Regions from separate parts of the Alcaligenes sp. GW821-FHT11D07 genome, predicted to be linked through region 2. Evidence: riboswitches for the same ligand, from Rfam matches in the RefSeq annotation. Region 2 holds a riboswitch; the other holds the start of a gene.

Region 1 (9,411 bases), 380 kb from region 2:
CGAATTCCGGAGGATGTGCTACCCTCCTGCTGCGCAATCGCGCCTGTCCTTGTCGACTCAAATAATTCCCATGCGCCTAGGGCGTAGCTTATCGCCGAAGAACCCACATGCATCGACGTCTTCTACATGCTGTATTGATCGCTCTTTTGACCAGCCTCGGCGCCTTTACCGCTCCCACGCACGCCCAGTCCCCACCGCCGCCAAAGGTGCAATCTGGTGACGGGCATCCCTACGAGATCGCCGATAGCGAAGTATGGGACGTGCCCGATCCCATTTCTAAGCGCGGCTACCAAGTCTTTATTGCCTTGCCACCGTCCTACGCCACACAGCCACAGCGACGCTATCCCGTGCTGTATGTGACGGACGCTGACTACGCCTTTCCGATCATTCGGCAGCTAGGGCGGCGTCTGAATGTTGAAGGCCCACAGATCGAGGAATTCATTCTCGTCGGCTTATCTTATGGGAAGGGCGAGGACGGCAGTGTCAGCCGTCAGCGTGATTACACGCCGACACCCAATGGCCCAAGTACTGCGGCACCCAATTCCATACATGGCCACGCGCGTGCCTATCAACAATATCTGCGCGATCAGGTAAAGCCCTTCATCACCGCTCGGTATCGCACAGACCCTGCCAGAGCCCTCTTTCTGGGCCACTCCTACGGCGCGCTGCTTGGAGTGCAGGTGCTTTTCACCGATCCTGGCTTGTTCAGCAGCTATATCCTTGGCAGTCCTTCTCTCTGGTACGACAAGCGTTATGCCCTGAAGCTCGAAGCAAGCTACGCTGAGCAGAATCAGGACCTGAGAGCGAATGTATACCTTTATGTCGGAGCCTATGAGGCTATGCGCAAAGGTGATCGACGCTACAATCAGACGGTGGACATGGTTGCCGACAATCAGGCATTGGAAGCGGCACTGCTGAGCAGAAAGTACTTGAGCTTGAAGCTAAAGTCAGTGATCTTGAACGACGAAGACCATCTGACCGTCGCGCCCCGAGGCTTCACGCAGGCATTGAAGTATCTGCTGCCAGTGCGTTAAATCTTCAGATAGCGCTAAGCCATTTCAACAAGGCTTTGTTGCTGACAACGGGTACCTACTGCATGCAACGGGGTGGCCGCTTCGGGTCTATAGCAGCGCTATCGTTCCCGGAGCTTTTAGGGTTGGGCACTCTCACCCAGTCTCAAAAATAGCCCAGCCCCCGATCACGCTTCTTCCTCAACCCCCCTCATTACAAATTCCTCCCCCACCCATTCAGGGTTTTCCGCCTCTCGTCCGTTGTACTTATGAGGGTAGGTTTTTCGCACTAATTTGTGCTTACCTGCCTCGATCCTTTGGCCAAAGGGATATCGATTTGTACCTCTATAGGACCTCTGTCTTTTAGGAAGACCTCTGTGACTCTCCGTTCCTGCCGTATGTGCGCCCCTGCTGGGCGTGCTGCTCGTTTTTCTTTGGCCGCGCCGACGTTAAAGCTTGCGCTTGCCCTGGCCTTGTCGACTACCTTGCTGCCGCTTGCCAGCGTTGCTCAGCAAAGCGACGTGACCATTTCTATTTCGTCTTCATCACTGGGCGATGCCTTGTTGCAGTTGGGGCAGCAAACCTCTTTGCAGTTCATTTACACCTCGGATCTGGTGCAGGGCATTCAGGCTCAGCCTGTGTCTGGTCGCATGGCACCGGAAGCGGCGTTGGATGCGTTGTTGCAAGGCTCCGGCATTGCGTATTCCCGTACTGGCAACACGATTCATCTACGCAAAAAACTGGATGTGGAGGAGTTGGCAGCAATCAGGGTGCGAGCGGCCAGTCCGGTCACGGAAGGTTCCGGTTCTTACACCGCCACCGGGCCGAGTCGCACGGCAACGGGTTTTGATCTGTCTTTGCGCGAGACGCCGCAGTCCATCTCCGTCATGACCCGCGAGCGTCTGGACGACTTCAATTTGTACAAGTTGTCTGATGTGCTGGAGCAAACACCGGGTGTGTCGGTAGAGCAGCAAGGGGATGCATTCAACTTCGCAATTCGAGGCGCCGCAGTGAACATGCAGACGGATGGCATGCGGCAAAAGGCTAGTGGCTGGCTGATCAACACGCAGACTCAATATTCCATGGATGACATGGCCGAGATTGATCGTATTGAGGTCTTGAAAGGCTCTTCTGGCTTGATGATGGGGGAGGGTGCTTATGGCGGTACGGTGAACATGATCCGCAAGCGTCCTACCGATCAGTTTCAGGCCAGTATCGGTAGTGCGGTGGGAAGCTGGGACAACTATCGGATTGATGCGGACATCAGCTCGCCGCTGAATCAAAGTGGGTCTATACGTGGTCGTGTTGTGGCTGCTGCCGCAGATGGCAAGAGCTATATGGATTACGTGAAGAACAGCAACAAGACTTTTTACGGAATTGTAGAGGCGGATCTGACAGAGCGCACCCTGTTAACGGTCAGTTTTACCCAGAAAAATCGTACCCAAGATGGCACGGCTGGGACGTCCATGATTCAGGCCTATACGGCAGATGGGCAGTTTATGGGCTTGAAACCCCGAGAATTTAATGTCGCTGCTCCCTGGTCCGGCTACGAACAAAAGAGCAATAACCTGTTCCTGGATTTGACGCATCGCTTTGAGAACGACTGGTCGGCCACCCTTAAAGGCAGCCTGGACAAGACGGTGAATCCGGGCGGCCAATCGGGTATTTGGTTTACCGGTATTCCGGCTATTGTGGACGTGTCCTGGTCGCGCGATTATGAAACCCGCAACCGCAATTTGGCCTTGGAAGTGCAAGGGCCGTTCTCTTTGTTTGGTCGTCAGCACGAACTGCGTTTTGGGGGTGATACCTACCGGACCACCACAGAGTCTTATGCGGGTGGCAAACGCTATAACAATGTAGGTTTGGACTACAACGGGGGCGGTGGTGTTCTGGAAATACCGGATTTCACCACCATGCCGATCAATAATCACAGCTACTTCAGCTCGCAGCGCAATTCGCTCTATGCAGCGGGTTTATTCAGTCTGGCAGACCCGGTGAAGTTGATTGGCGGTATTCGCTATACCGATTTCAAGCAGTTTGATGAAACGCCATATTCCTACAGCAATAACGATTTCAAACAGCATGGCGTGTTGACACCCTATGCGGGTTTAGTTGTTGATGTCACGGATCAGATCTCCGTTTACGGTAGTTATGCCAGCATCTTCAAGCCGCAAAGCGGCAAGGATATTGACGGCAATACGCTGGACCCAGAGCGTGGTTTGACTTACGAGTTGGGCGCAAAAGGCGAGTTCTTTAACGGGGCTTTGAATGCCAGCGTGGCGCGTTTTTGGATGAAGACAGATAACACCGCGGAGTCCACCGGCGAGGTTCGACCAACGGGTGAAACCATTTACCGTGCAGTCAATGGTGCAACACGTCGTGGTTACGAGCTGGAGGTGTCGGGCGAAGTGGCCCCTGGCTGGCAGTTGCAAGGCAGCTACGTACAAAACAGCAGCAGCTTGAAGACAACGGACATTGTGCCCAAGCACCAGTTCAAGATTGCCAGCAGCTATCGTTTTGCGCAGGCTTTGCCCGGTGTGTCTGTGGGTGTGGCGGCGCGCTGGCAAAGCAAGGCCTCGGCCCGTTTGCTGGATCAGCCTTCCTACTGGCTGTTTGATGTGATGGCTCGGTATCAGGTGAACAAACATCTGAGCCTGGGGGCGAACGTGAACAACGTATTCGACAAAAAATACATGGCTGGCTTGCGTGACTTTGGGCGTATTCAATATTCCTGGGGGACGCCAAGAAACTTCACCTTGAATATGCGTTATCAGTTTTAAACCAGCGGCAGATGCAGGCCCTGAACGCCTGATCTTCTGCTATCTAATGGGCATAAAAAAGCCACCCGTTTGGGTGGCTTTTTGCATCCGGGCTCCAGCCTCGTTCCAGGTTTGCTGCTCAAGAGCAGCGGATTGGAGTGTTGCCAGTGTGTGCCAGCCAAGTTGTGTAGAACAAGGCCAGACCCAGCTGCGGCGGCACGGCTCTTTGTAGGGCCGCGCCGAGTACATCAATTACTTAGCGTACGCTTTGCGCCGCCAGACCCAAGGCCAGGTCTTTCTTCATGCGCTTCTTGTAGAAAGGCAGGCAGATAAACAGTGCCAGGAACCAGAATGGCGTGGCAACCAGGCCAATCAAGGTTTCTTCTTCTTGGCTGAACAGATACAGCGCGAAGGCGAAGAAGGCCAAGGTGGCATAGCACATGGGAATGCCAAAAGGCATTTTGTAGGCGGATGCAGCGTGTGCCTCGGGGCGGACACGGCGGTATTTCAGGTAGGTGATGAGAATCACAGCCCACACAAAAATAAAGCAAATGCTGGCTACGGTAGTCACGATGGTGAACACCCGCATCACGTCGCCTTCGGCGTAAAGCAGGAACAGGCTGGACAGCAAAAGAGCGCATGAATAGATCAGGCCGTTGCGGGGGGTACCGTTACGCGACAGTTGGCTGAAGGCTTCAGGAGCCAGCTTGTTTTTGGACAGACCGTACAACATGCGGCCTGTCGAGAACATGCCGCTATTGGCGGAAGACAGCGCGGAGGTCAGCACCACAAAGTTGATGATGGCTGCTGCCGCACCCACACCGATTAGCAAGAACATATTCACAAACGGGCTCTTGTTGGGCGCAACAATATCCCAAGGGGTGACAGTCATGATGGCTGTCAGTGCCAGCACGTAAAACACAATCACGCGAACGGGAATCTTGTTGATGGCTTTGGGCAGGTTCTTGGCCGGATCAGCGGTTTCAGCAGACGCGGTACCGACCAGCTCAATCCCTACAAAGGCAAAGATGGCGATCTGGAACGCGGCAAAGAAACCGCCCAGACCATTGGGGAACATACCGCCGCGATCCCACAGATGGGTAATGCTGGCTTTCTCGCCGGTTGGGCCCACGAACCCCGTGAAGAGCAGATACGCGCCCACACCGATCAGAGCCACAATGGCGATGATTTTGACCAAAGCAAACCAGAACTCCAGCTCGCCAAACAGCTTGGCCGACAGCAGGTTGAACAGCAGCAAAAAGGCAATGCATGCCAGGCCCGGCAACCATAGCGGAATGTCCGGCCACCAAAATTGCGTGTAGCCGGTAATGGCCACGATGTCCGCAATACCAATCACCACCCAGCAAAACCAATAGCTCCAGCCCAAAAAGTAGCCCATGGTGGGGCCCAGAATGTCGGCCGAGAAGTCAACAAAAGACTTGTATTCCAAGTTATGCAGGAGCAACTCCCCCATTGCCCGCATAACAAAAAACAGAAAGAACCCAATGATCATGTACGTAAACAAGACCGAAGGTCCGGCCAGGCTGATGGTGCGGCCTGATCCCATAAATAGCCCTGTACCGATAGCGCCTCCAATGGCTATCAGTTGCAGGTGCCGGTTTTTCAACGAGCGCTGCAGTCCAGATGAATGTTGCTGAGACACACTGTTCTCCTAGGTTTTTTTTTCGTTCAAATGCGTAATTATGACTGTGCTGCGAGAAAACAAAGGGCACAACCCGTCCTTAAGAACGGTTTTTTTGATGCCGATCTATATAAAGTAGTAGCGCACAGCAGTCCTCCTGGTTTTGACGCAATAAACGTCAAAACAGCTCTGTGTGCGAATAGAAATGGGGTGGGTATAAAGGGTGCGCCAGGCTGCCGATTAAAGGCGCCTGACTATCAGGTCATAGACATGCTCCGGACGAAAGAGTGAACAGAGGTCATATGGCCTCTGTACCCCCTCTGTCCGTTTACCTGAGAGCTTATCCATCAGCAGGTGATGGTCCCCTTCGGTGGGCACTGCTGTGCCTCTCTCCAGATCGTCAAGGGTTCAAGATTCTTTTGCCTGAGAGATTCCGGGGTCGTTGCTCCGTCGGCGCTTCATCCAAGTGAAGACTCTCACCTGAACCGTTATTGACGCAGCTATTGTATAGACAGGCAAAAAGCGATGACTACTATCGTTAACCTGTACATCCTTGCCTATTTAAATGACCCAGAGCCGGCAGGGCGGCAAAATGAAAGCCTTGCTTAGCGGGCTTACAATAGCCGCTTCCAGGGCACTCTTTTTTCTGCTCCTTCTTATGATCGAAACCATTTTGAAATTGATTGAAGAGCACGGTCTGCTGATCGTGTTTTTCAATGTACTGATTGAGCAGGCCGGTGCGCCCATACCGGCCTATCCCGTGCTGGTCGTAACCGGCGCTTTGCATGAATCGGGCGGCTACAGTTTGTGGGGCTTACTGGGTGTGGCGGTTCTGGGGGCGATGATTGCGGACTATGGCTGGTATCTGGCCGGAAGGCGTTATGGCGGCAGGTTGCTGGCCTTGTTGTGCAAGATTTCCTTATCCCCTGACTCCTGTATCCGGCAGACCGAATCCATTTATATGCGGTGGGGTGCGCCGTCCCTGATGGTGGCTAAATTCATTCCCGGCTTCGCTTCAATTGCCAGTGTTTTGGCCGGTACGGTGGGCACTCGCAGACGCAGTTTTTTGCTCTACGACATTATCGGTGCCGCGATCTGGTCGGGCTCGGCAGTGTTTCTGGGCTCTTTGTTCAGCTCGGCGGTCGATGAGTTGTTAAGTGTGCTTGTTAGCCTGGGTGTGGCGGGCGGTTTACTGCTTGCACTAGGCCTGGCTTTGTTCGTTGCCAGAAAGTGGTGGCAGCGGCAGCGCTTTATCAAGTCTTTATGTATGGAGCGGGTCAGTGTGAAGGAGCTGCGTCAGATGATGGCATCGGACACGCCACCCGTGATTGTGGATGTGCGCCCACCCTTTGTTCAGGCGCAGGGACGCATTCCGGGGGCTATCGCCTTGTCCTTGGGAGAGGCGGTCCTGGGGGCGATTGCCGATGGTGAAATCATTGTGTATTGCGATTGCCCCAATGAGGTGTCTGCCGCCTTGGTATCCAAGCGCTTGCTGCAAAGTGGATATAGCCGGGTTCGCCCTTTAGAAGGTGGGCTGGAGGCCTGGCTGGCGGAGGGCTTTGAGGTGGAGCGTGATGCGCCGTCTTTGGCAGGCGGAGCCGTATAAAAAAGGGCAGACAGAATTTCTGCCTGCCCATCGCTAATTCTAGTGGATGTGGGTTTAACGACGTGCTTGCCGATGGGCGTGAGCCAATGCGGCAGCAACAGCCAAGCCCCCCATAACACTGATGTGATCTTGCACCAGGGCCTGTTCTAAAAATGCTTCCAAACCCTGCATTTCCCAGAAGCGATGCGCCAGGGGAATGGTAGACAGGGTGAAGATGCCCAGCATCAGTGCCCCCAACCAAGCCAGGCGGCTGGCACTTAATATCAGCAAGGTACCCAGCAATTGCACCGCAATAGTGACGATGGCAAAGAGCCCTGTTGGCTCCAGGCCAAAATGCGCCATTTCCTGCTGGGCTGCTGCGAAGTCCCAGATCTTGTTCAGGCCGCTCCACCAAAAAATGTAGGTCAAGAGCAGCACGGCTATCCAGTAATAGCCTTGGGAGCGCAACATCCTATCCAATGTGTGATTCATCGTGCTTCTCCTGCTTTGTCTACGGCGGTGTGAATGATGGGTCTGAAATTAAGCAGCACGACTGGCAACGGGGCGCGTTATAGACAGGGCTTTTTGGCTCAAGACTAGACCGCTCATAACCAAGGCCACCCCTAGCAGTTGCAAGCTGGTGGGCCAGACGCCTTTCACCAGCGCGTCCAGCGTAAAGGCGGTTACTGGCACCAAGAGCATGAAGGGGGCGACAGTGACGGCACCTAGCTGCTTGATGGCGTTGAACCACAGCGCGAAAGGTCCAGCAGTGAGTGCGGTGGCCAGCAGGAACAAGCCCAAGGCGTTCAGAGCAGTAATCTCATTAGGAATGTCTTGGCTGACCAAAGCGACGATGGTCAGTTCCACACCGGCGATCAGTAATTGCCAGCCGGTAAAGCCCAGCAAGGGCATAGGGGGCACACCCCATTTATTCAGCAAGACTCCGCCCGTGGCGATTGACAGCATGCTGCCCAGGGCGGCAAGGATACCGACCAGATCCAGTTGTGCCTGACTGGACAGGACCACCAAAGACACACCCAGCGCACCCAGCAAAACGGCACCAATTTTTAGCAAGGCGGGGCGAGAACCCAAAATGCCCCAGGCAATAAAAATGGTGGCCAGCGGGGTCAGTGCTTGGAAGATGGCAGCGACACCACCAGGCAGGCGGGTGGCGGCGATAAAAAACAGACCAAAGAACAGGCCTGCATTCAGTGTGCCCAATACCGCCAGACGGCCCCACCAGTTGCTGGGGGGTAGGCTGCGCACCAGTACCAAGAGGACCACAGCGCCGCCCAAGGCACGGACCGCAGCCAGAAAGAGCGGATTAGGCGGCAGCCAGGTCGTGGTTAGTACGTACGTAAAACCCCAGAGAATTGCGGCGGTGGCCGCTGCCAGTTTGGCGTTCATGAGCGCGTGCTCCTTCATCAGAGAATAGTGGATGAGGAGACTATAGAATTGCAACGATGGCTTGAATAGGTGGGAATATGGCCATCAGCGTTCTATAAATGGAACGTTCCTAAAAGTGTGTTTAGCCTTCGCTGGCGGGCTTGTCAGTGGGAAGGTGAAGAATGCTTGAAAATTCCTGTCCCAGAAAATCAAGCAGGGCACGGACAGCCGGCACCAGTCCGCGTCGAGACGGAAAGACCGCGTGGATGAGGCCGGATCGGGGGTTCCAGCCGGGCGCTATATCAATCAGACGGCCGTCCTGCATATACGGGGCGACCAGCATGGCGGGCATTTGCACGACACCTATGCCTTGCAGTGCGGCTTGTAATAAGGTCATGCGGTCATCGCACACCAGCCGGGGTTGATACGGCACTTCCATCTGGGCACCGTCCGCCGTTTGCAACTGCCATACTGGATTACGCAGCAAGGGCTCATCGCTTAGCGAAGGCCAACTGGCCAGTACATCCAACTTGGGCAGGCCGCCCATGCGTTCAATCAAGCTTGGGCTGGCCACTAAATACTGGGTGCTTTCACCCAGTATTTTCATGATCAGACCGCTATCTTCCAAGGGGGGAAAGCGCACGCGCAAGGCGAGATCAAAGCCTTCACGGATCACGTCCACCCGTCGGTTCGTGCTCTCGATTTCCAATTGAACTTGGGGGTAGGCGGCCATATAGCGGGCCAGCAGTTCATTCACCCCATAGTCCAGCAAGGCCAGCGGGCAGCTCATGCGGACGGCCCCTTGAGGTTCGCTGCGGTGGCGTTCGATGATTTCCTGGGCAGAATCCGCCTCCACCAGCATGGCAATGCAGCGCTGGTAATACATCTGGCCGATTTCAGTCACGCTGAAATGGCGGCTGGAGCGCTGAATCAGACGCACGCCCAGCGATTCTTCCAGCAAGGTGATCCGGCGGCTGAGCTTGGATTTGGGAATACCCAAGGCCCGCCCGGCCGGGGTGAAGCCGCCGT
Region 2 (9,411 bases):
CATTCTGGATGATTTGGACAACGGCACGCTGGATGTTGCCTACAACGTGCTGGGCTCGTATGCCCTGGCTCGCCAAAAGGCAGGGTCCAAGATTGAGATCGTCGTTCCCAGCGATTATGTCTCGGTGTTTACCCGCAGCGCGTTGATCCATAAACAGGCTCAAAGACCGGATTTAGCGGCCCTCTTTATCGACTATCTGCTCTCTGCCCGAGGCCAGGAAATAATCAGCGGTCCTGCCGGATTAGGTCCGCTAAAAGCAATCGAAACAGGCAGCTGGTTCACAAAAACCGTTGAAAATCAAACCATTGGAATCATTCAACCCCTGGTCTTGAACCCCACTTTGTTGGTTGGCCTGGATCACACGCGGCGGCAACGTTTCCTGCAAAACTGGCGGCGCCTGGTCACTGATACCCCTGCAAGCTTGCGCACGCTTCCCTGACAGGAGGTGACAGGTTGCTGACAGCATGAGTCAACACAATGAAATGACATTGATCCCTCTTAAGTCCCGCGCCACGACGGGACACTGAACCAAGGAGACTCCTGATGTCAACATTTACTCCCGCTCGCCGCCTGACCTTGCTGGCCCTATCCTTAAGCGCCAGCATGATGGCCGGCCAAGCGGCCTGGGCTCAAACTGATCTGAATGACGCAGCCGATAAAGAAGGCAAGGTCATCATCTATTCCACGACCGATACCAAAGCGGCCAGCCCCCTGGTCAGCGCCTTTGAAACGGCCCACCCCAAGATCAAAGTCGAATACCACGACATGAACAGCACCGAGCTGTATAACCGCTACATCAGCGAACAGGCCTCGGGCAGCAATAGTGGTGACATTGTGTGGAGCTCCTCCATGGATTCGGCCATGCGTCTGGCAACCGATTACGCGGCCAGTTACGAATCTCCAGAAATCCCGTCTTTGCCCAGTTGGGCGGTATGGGAAAACAAGGCTTTCGGCACGACGTACGAGCCCACCGTGTTCATCTATAACAACCGTTTGATCAAGCCCGAGGAAGTCCCCAAGACTCATGCAGAACTGGCCAAACTGGTTGAAAGCGATAAAGACCGCTTCCGCAATAAAGTCACCACCTACGATATTGAAAAATCCGCCGTAGGCTACATGCTGGCCGCTCAAGACAGCAAGAAGGGCCAAAGCTACTGGGACTTCATCAAAGGGGTAGGTTCGGCCAACCTGGTCTTGCAGTCCTCCACCGGCACGATGATGGAACGCGTGAGCTCCGGTGAAAACCTGATTGGCTACAACTTGCTGGGCTCGTACGCGGAGACCCGTGCCGTCAAAGACAAGTCCATCGGCATTGTCTATCCCTCGGACTACACCCTGGTCTTGTCACGTGTGGCTTTCATCAGCCAGAAAGCACAGCACCCCAATGCAGCGCGCGTCTTTATGGACTACATGCTGTCCAAAGACGGGCAGGACGTACTGGCCAACAAGTCCGAACTGGCCTCGATCCGCTCTGATGTGGAAGGCGACAATGATGTGGACGGCCTGACCAAAAAACTGGCCGGCGTAGAGCTCACTCCCATTCCAGTGGACGCCTCCTTGTTGGACTTTCTGAAGCAGAAAGAGCGCCTGGACTTCATCAAGCAATGGCGCGCTGCCGCCAATAAATAAGACACTCTGTCTTTGAATCGGGTGGCGGCCTGGCCGCTACCCCGTCTCTTTTCCGCCTGGAATCCTTATCATGCATGCCTTACGCCTTCGGTGGCAGGCCTGGCCGCGCCATATCGTCGTCCTGGTGACGGCCCTGGCCATCTATGTGCCGCTCAGCCTGATCATCATCCAAAGCCTGCTATCCGCCCCCTTTTTCGCGGCTGACAAGTCTCTGGGGCTGGATGCCTTCCGCTTCATTTTTGACGACCCGGACTTTTACAAAGCGCTGGGCAGTGGCTTCATCATGGCCTTTGGCCTGGCCGCCATCTCCATTCCTTTGGGGGGCATTCTAGCTTTCCTGATGGTGCGAACCGATTTGCCCGGCCGTACCTGGATCGAACCGCTGATTCTGGTCCCGATTTTTGTATCCCCCATGGTGCTGGGCTTTGGCTATATTGTGGCCGCCGGCCCGGTCGGGTTTTTCTCCACCTGGACGCTGGATCTAATCGGCTTTGTCCCCTGGAACATTTATTCCTTCACCAGCATCGTCATCATTGCCGGGCTGACTCACGTTCCACACGCCTATCTGTACATTTCTTCGGCCTTGCGCAGCATGGGCTCGGACGTAGAAGAAGCCGCCCGCAGTGCCGGTGCCAGCCCCTGGCAGGTGATGCGCTCGGTCAGCCTGCCCATGGTGCGACCAGCCATCCTGTATGCCGGTGTGCTGCTGTTTTTCCTGGGCCTGGAAGTCTTTGGTCTGGTGCTGGTCCTGGGTGATCCTGAAGGCCACTTGGTACTGGCGACCTATTTGTACAAGCTCACCAATAAGTTGGGCATCCCCTCCTATCACTTGATGGCAGCCGTCGCGGTCATTCTGATTGCCATGACCATCCCGCTAGTGATGCTGCAACGCCGTCTGATGCGCACCGCCAATCGCTTTGTGACAGTAAAAGGCAAGGCCTCCCAAGCCCGCCCCCTGCCACTGGGCCGCTGGCGCTGGACGGCCACGGCCTTGGTTGCCTTATGGCTGTTCTTCACAGTCATCGTGCCTATCGTGGGGGTGGTGTTGCGTGCTTTCGTGTCTAACTGGGGGATAGGCATTTCGCTGTTTGACGTGCTTTCTCTGGACGCATTCAGGCAAGTGTTCGGGCAAGCCAATCTTTTGCGCGCCATCATGAACTCGATCGCCATTGGTGTGATCGGCGGAGCGGTCGCCGTGGCCTGCTACACCTTTATTGGATTGGCCATGCACCGCAAGCCCGACGGCATCACACGCTTTTTGGATTACAGCGTGCTGGTACCACGCGCGGTGCCCGGTTTGCTGGCCGGTTTGGCGTTCTTATGGATGTTCCTGTTTGTACCCATGTGGCTGGACCAGTCCCTGGAAAACGGCTGGCTATCCGTTCTGCCCATGTCCGAATGGTTGCGTGGCGCCGTCGTCGGCCCCTTGCGCGCCCTGCGCAGCACTATCTTCAGCGTCTGGCTGGCTTATAGCGTGGTGTGGATGGCCTACGGTTTACGCCTGATTTCTTCCACCCTGCTGCAAGTGGGGCCGGAGCTGGAGGAAGCAGCACGCAGCACCGGTGCTCGCCCCGGCCAAGTGACCCGCCAAATTACCTTGCCTTTGGCGAAGTTTGGCCTGATCGGATCGTGGTTGCTGATGTTCCTGATCTTCGAACGGGAATACTCCACGGGCGTCTATTTGCTGACGCCCGGAACAGAAACTATTGGTTCCATGCTGGTCTCTTTATGGGCCACCGGTGCTATCGACATTGTGGCCGCCCTGTCCTTTATCAATATCGTGCTAGTGGTCATTGGCCTGACCATCGCATTGCGCTTCGGAGTGAAACTACGATGACCGAGCTGACTGTAGACAATATCCATCTGGCCTATGATCGCAACCCCGTGCTTAAAGGGGTGTCCATGAGCCTGAACAAAGGTGAAGTAGTATCCCTGCTGGGTGCTTCAGGCAGTGGCAAGACCACCTTGCTGCGCGCCGTGGCGGGTTTGGAACAACCCTCCCAGGGACGGATTGCCATCAACGACCAAGTTCTGTACGACTCCCAGGCGCGTCTGGATCTGCCTGCCGAAGATCGTAATCTGGGTCTGGTGTTCCAGTCCTATGCCCTGTGGCCCCACATGACGGTGCAGGAAAACGTCGCCTACCCCTTGACGCTGCGTAAGGTCAACAAAGCAGACAGCCGCCAAAAAGTAGACGCCATTTTGGATCAATTAGGTTTGAAGGGCTTGGGGGAGCGTTATCCCAGCCAGTTGTCCGGTGGGCAGCAACAGCGCGTGGCTATTGCCCGTGCCCTGGTTTACAACCCGCCTGTGATTTTGCTGGATGAGCCCCTGTCCAATCTGGATGCCAAGCTGCGCGAAGAGGCTCGTGTATTTCTGCGCGAGCTGATTGTGGAGATGGGCCTGTCGGCCCTGATGGTTACCCACGATCAGGCCGAGGCCATGGCCATTTCTGATCGCATCTTGCTGCTAAATGGCGGCAATATCGAACAGGAAGGCACCCCGCAAGAGGTCTACAGCTCGCCCAAATCCCTGTACACCGCCGAGTTCATGGGGTCCAACAACCGCTTGCAAGGCACGGTCAGCGAGCAACGCGATCAGCAAACCCGCTTGAGCGGGCCCGGCTGGGAGTTGTGGGGCCACGCGGGCGCAACCTTGACGCCCGGCCAACAGGCAACGGCGGTGATCCGGGTGGAGCAAGTGCAACTAAATAGCCAGCCCGGCCCCAACACTCTGCCTATGCAACTGTCTACCAGCATGTATCTGGGCGACAAATGGGAGCACGTGTTTCGCATGAGTGATCCCTCCGCAGGCACTTTGCGTGCTTTCGGACCGGAGCCTATACCGGGTGGCCTGCATCACTTGCAGATTCCGGCCTCCAAATTGTGGATTTACCCATCGTAGATCCGCTCTACCACCAAGAGCCGCTGGACCCGGCTCTTGGTTTACCCTGATTGCAAACTTTTGTAAGCACAGCTAATGTAGTCGCGTCATTGCAGGCGGTATGAAAGAGACCTGTTCAGTCAGGCGCCGACGGAGCAACCACCCCGGAATCTCTCAGGCAAAAGGATCGTACCAGCCCGACACTCTGGAGAGCGGCGCACGGCGCCCACCGAAGGAGCCCAGCCCATTAAAGGCTGGATAAACTCTCAGGTCACAGGACAGATGGGGTATTGCCACTATTGGGTGGCAATTCACCTGTCAGGAGCCTGTTATGTCGCATATTGCCGTCATTGGTGCCGGTATTTCCGGAATCACCACCGCCTACGCCCTTAGCCTGAAAGGCTACCAAGTCACCGTTATCGACCGTTTGCGTTACCCCGCAATGGAAACCTCCTTTGCCAATGGTGGGCAGCTTTCCGCTTGCAACGCCGAGGTCTGGAACAGCCGTGGCACGATTCTGAAGGGCTTGAAGTGGATGATGCGCAAAGACGCCCCACTGCTGTTCAATCCCAAACCCAGCTGGCACAAATACAGCTGGATGGCCCAGTTTGTGGGCGCCATCTCCGGCTACGAACGCAACACTGTTGAAACGGTGAAGCTGGCCATCACGGCGCGCGAAAACCTGTATCAGTGGGCCAAAGACGAAAACATCGACTTTGACCTGGAACAGCGCGGCATTTTGCACATCTACCACACCGCAGGTGGCTTTGAGTCTGGCAAGAAAGTCAGCCAGCTACTGCACAAGGGTGGTCTGGAGCGCCGCACGGTCACCAACGATGAAATCCACCAGATCGAACCTGCCCTGCAAGGCACGTACTACGGTGGCTTTTTCACCCCGTCGGACGCCACGGGCGACATACATAAATACACCCGTGGTCTAGCAGCCGCTTGCGCCAAGCGAGGCGTGAAATTTCTGCAAGACACGGACGTATTGGGGATTGATTGCGGCCCACCGCATCGCATCCAGCTGCGTACCGGCGAAGGCGCAGAGGCTCATACTCATACCCTGTCCGTGGATGCGCTGGTCGTGTGCGCCGGGGTAGGCAGCCGCCATCTGGCTCACCTGCTGGGCGACTATATCAATATCTACCCTGTTAAAGGCTATTCGATCTCTGCCTACCTGGATTCACCCGAAAGCCAGGCAGCCGCCCCTTGGGTCAGCCTGCTGGACGAAGAGGCCAAGATCGTGACCAGCCGTCTGGGCAAAGATCGCCTGCGTGTGGCCGGTACCGCGGAGTACAACGGTGGCAACAAGGATATTCGTGCCGACCGTATCGCCCCGTTGACCAATTGGACCCGTCGCAACTTTCACGATGCGGCCACTGACCGCGTCGTGCCATGGGCTGGTTTGCGCCCCATGATGCCGGACATGATGCCGCGCGTAAAAGCTGGCAGCCGCCCTGGCGTGTACTACAACACCGGCCACGGCCACTTGGGCTGGACCTTGTCTGCCGCCACTGCTGAAATCATCACCGAGGTGATTGCTCAGCACGAACGCCAGTCTGCACCTGCTCAATTTGCCACCAGTCCGGCAGCAACTGCTGCACCCGCCGCTGCCCATAGCGCTCGTCCAGCAGATACACAAAGCCTTGATCCTGTTCATCGCGAATCACACGACCCGCGGCCTGTGTAATTTTGCGTAGCGCCGGATAGAGGTAGGTATAGTCATAGGCCCGCCGCTCCCCAAAGAGCCGGGCCATGACTTGTTTTACAGACTCATTGGCGGGATTGAACTGGGGCAAGCCCAAGGTGGCAATAAAGGCGCCAATCAAGCGCTTGCCCGGCAAGTCCACCCCTTCTGAAAACGCCCCTCCCAAGACAGCCAGCCCCACACCCCGCCCTTCTTCTGTGAAGCGCTCCAGAAATTGCGCTCTTTGCAGATCGCTCATCCCTGCTTGCTGATGCCACAACGGCATCTGAGGCCAACGCTGTTGCAAGGCCTGGCTGACCTGCTCCAGATAGTCAAAGCTGCTCAAGAACAAGAGATAATTGCCCGGCTGCTCTTGATACGCCTGCCCGACAATATCGCACAGCCCGTTGAGGCTTTGCGCCCGATCGGCATAGCGCGTGGACAAATCCGTGTATTGCCGCACCCGTAGCTGTTCAGCCCGATAAGGCGACGCCACATTCAATTCGCTAGTGCTTTGCGGCAATCCCAACACATCACGGTAAAACTGCGCCGGGTTCAAGGTGCCTGAAAACAGCACCACACCATGCGCGTCACCATAACGCGCAGCAAGAAACGGGGCAGGCACGATATTGCGTATCGTGAGCACCACCCCATCGTGGCGTGCCAAAATATCAAATAAAGAATGGGAGCCGAATTGCCCGGCCAGCTCCACAAAATACAGCAGCTCGAAGTAGAACTGCAGCAAAGGGCTGTCCTGTGGCATGGGAGTATCCGCCACATATGCCCCCAAACGGGCGGACAGATATTCGCATTGCTCCAGCAAATCCTCCGGGATCTTCTCCAAGCCCCACTGGTCTGTGCCCTCCTCCGGCAGCAAATCATCCATCAGTCGCGTCAACGGAGCGAAATGACGTTTCAGGGATGAGGGCGAGGCTTTGCGTGCCATGCGCAAGTGCGTCTGCGAGAAAGACACGGAATACATGGAACGGGCGCGTTCGACCAGATTGTGGGCCTCGTCCACCAGCACCGCACTGCGCCACTGCTGCGCCAGGGTTTGGCTATAGAGCAAAGCATGGGTGTCAAAAAAGTAGTTGTAGTCCCCTACCGCCACATCCACCCACCGCAGCATTTCCTGCCCCAAGTAATACGGGCAAATGTGATGTTCGCTGGCGACCTGCTGCACATGATGACGATCCAGCATGGGCTGCTCCAGCGCTTGCTGTCGTGCGGCGGGAAGGCGATCATAAAAACCTTCTGCCAAAGGGCAAGACTGGCCATGACAGGCTTTATCTGGATTTGGGCATTGCTTGTCGCGCGCAACCATCTCCAGCACGCGCCATGCCCCCTCGCCCTCCGGGCTCAAACGGGTCAAGGCATCCAAGGCCATTTGTCGACCCGAATTCTTGGCAGTCAGATAAAACAGCTTGTCCAGACCGGATTCCGGCATAGCCTTCAGGCCAGGAAAAACCACAGCCAAGGTTTTGCCAATACCTGTAGGTGCTTGAGCCAAGACACATTGAGCATCACGCTGCGCCCGAAATGCGGCTACGGCCAACTCACGCTGACCCGCACGAAACTGCCCAAAGGGAAATTGCAATTCTGTACATGCTTGATCTCGCGCCAGGCGATGCTTTTGCTCCTGGCGCCCCCATTCCACGTAAGCGCGGCATTGCTGTTCAAAAAATGCCCATAAATCAGCGCGTTCCAGGTACTCGGATACAAAAGTCTCTTTGTGCTTATCTACGTGGTAATACACCACGCTAACCGTCACTCCGGGAAGATCCCGCTCCTGGCACAACATGGCCGCATAGACCTTTGCCTGCGCCAGGTGCAGGCGACGATGATGCTCGGGAATCCCTTCAAACGTGCCGCGATAGGTTTTTAACTCTTCCAGGCAGGCGGTTTTCGGATCAAAGCCATCAGCTCGACCCCGCACCAGCAAGCCATCCATTTCATGGGACAGGGACACTTCAGCCTCGTAGTGGCTGGGCCTGCGCAAGCGCAATTGCTGGTGGCCCAATATGCCCTCTTGAGCCGTAGCGGCCGGGGTAAATCGCAAGTCCAGATCACCACTACGAGCGGTAAATTCGCATAAGGCTCGAACGCCTACCGTCCAGGCTTTCATGAGAGCTCCGGCCGGGTCACGTAACAAACACGTGCCGGAATGGCATGCTGCTCGAAGTAACTGAGCCAACGACGTTGATTGTCCTGTAGGCGATCACCCGGACCTTTTACTTCAATCAATTCATAACTTTGCTGGGAGGGTATAAAGCGGACCAAATCAGGCAAGCCGGATCGGTTATCGCGCCAATCTTGCAAGATGCGCTTGAACACCAGTTTCAAATGTTGGGGCGGGATGCAATGCAAGGCCTGCTCAATAATGGACTCACCCAAAGCGGGCCAGATCAGCAAGGGGCATTGAATCCCCTGCTTGTCCCGCCACCGCTGCCAGATCAGAGCCTTATAGTCAGCCCCTTCCAAGACGCTTAAGGCCTCATCAAACAAGGCTTGGCGACGGGAGACAAAATCCGGGTTTCCCCAATCTGCCGGGCAAGACTGGTAAGGATGAAAAAAAGCGCCCGGCAAAGGAGCGAAAATCGCCTCCCAGGACAATAAGCCCAATAAAGCGGGAAACAGCGCATTTTCAACATAAAACACGGGGGCCAAGGGACTATCGAAATGAGTTCGCACTTGTGATTCGACCCGGCGGCCATCATCATCCAGGATCAAATCACTGCGTTGGGTACGACCACGGGGCTTGCTGATGCTGTGATCAGGGGGCGGGTCCACCAACAATTTGCGACGCATACGAGGCAACATACGCCGCAGTTTTTGTGACTCACTTTCGTTCTCGGGTTCTGTCCAAGCCTGACAAAACAAAGGCCATGCCCCTGCATACTGCTCTTGGCGTTCCAGCACCCGAAGCTGACGATAGCGCGCGCCTGGCCAGGCTGTGGTGCAATAGGCTTGCTCGGCCAGGGGCCACCACATCTGGCGCTCGGCCTGCTGGCCTAACTGAAACAGGGTCTTGGCCTTGCGACGCTGCAACCACTCGCTATCCGTTTCTATTGCCAACACGGCATCAAAACGCTGTGCCCACTGCTCGGGGTCGGCCTGATCCCCACTGTCACGCAACTGCGACAAGGCCTCGTACAAACGCACATCATCACTATGGCGAAAGGCGCGGTTGGACTGATCCAGCGCCACAC

Evidence for each region. Region 2 has a riboswitch for glycine ahead of AC1RSM_RS06145 (D-amino acid dehydrogenase). Riboswitches for the same ligand answer to the same signal wherever they lie in the genome.
Region 1: linked by a shared signal. The riboswitch ahead of AC1RSM_RS07925 (amino acid permease) and the one ahead of AC1RSM_RS06145 (D-amino acid dehydrogenase) in region 2 are both predicted to bind glycine.

The regions. Positions count from the first base shown of each region.
Region 1 is NZ_JBXART010000001.1:1,706,306-1,715,716, reverse strand. Features, by position in the region: gene AC1RSM_RS07935 (alpha/beta hydrolase) at 108-1,034, shown strand; gene AC1RSM_RS07930 (TonB-dependent siderophore receptor) at 1,388-3,790, shown strand; gene AC1RSM_RS07925 (amino acid permease) at 4,026-5,432, opposite strand; glycine riboswitch at 5,813-5,902, opposite strand; gene AC1RSM_RS07920 (rhodanese-like domain-containing protein) at 6,073-7,017, shown strand; gene AC1RSM_RS07915 (DoxX family protein) at 7,072-7,488, opposite strand; gene AC1RSM_RS07910 (DMT family transporter) at 7,537-8,403, opposite strand; gene AC1RSM_RS07905 (LysR substrate-binding domain-containing protein) at 8,525-9,411, opposite strand, start outside.
Region 2 is NZ_JBXART010000001.1:1,324,377-1,333,787, forward strand. Features, by position in the region: gene AC1RSM_RS06125 (sensor histidine kinase) at 1-439, shown strand, start outside; gene AC1RSM_RS06130 (ABC transporter substrate-binding protein) at 544-1,629, shown strand; gene AC1RSM_RS06135 (ABC transporter permease) at 1,700-3,466, shown strand; gene AC1RSM_RS06140 (ABC transporter ATP-binding protein) at 3,463-4,533, shown strand; glycine riboswitch at 4,625-4,712, shown strand; glycine riboswitch at 4,717-4,795, shown strand; gene AC1RSM_RS06145 (D-amino acid dehydrogenase) at 4,844-6,205, shown strand; partial or broken gene AC1RSM_RS06150 (ATP-dependent DNA helicase) at 6,150-8,327, opposite strand; gene AC1RSM_RS06155 (VRR-NUC domain-containing protein) at 8,324-9,411, opposite strand, start outside.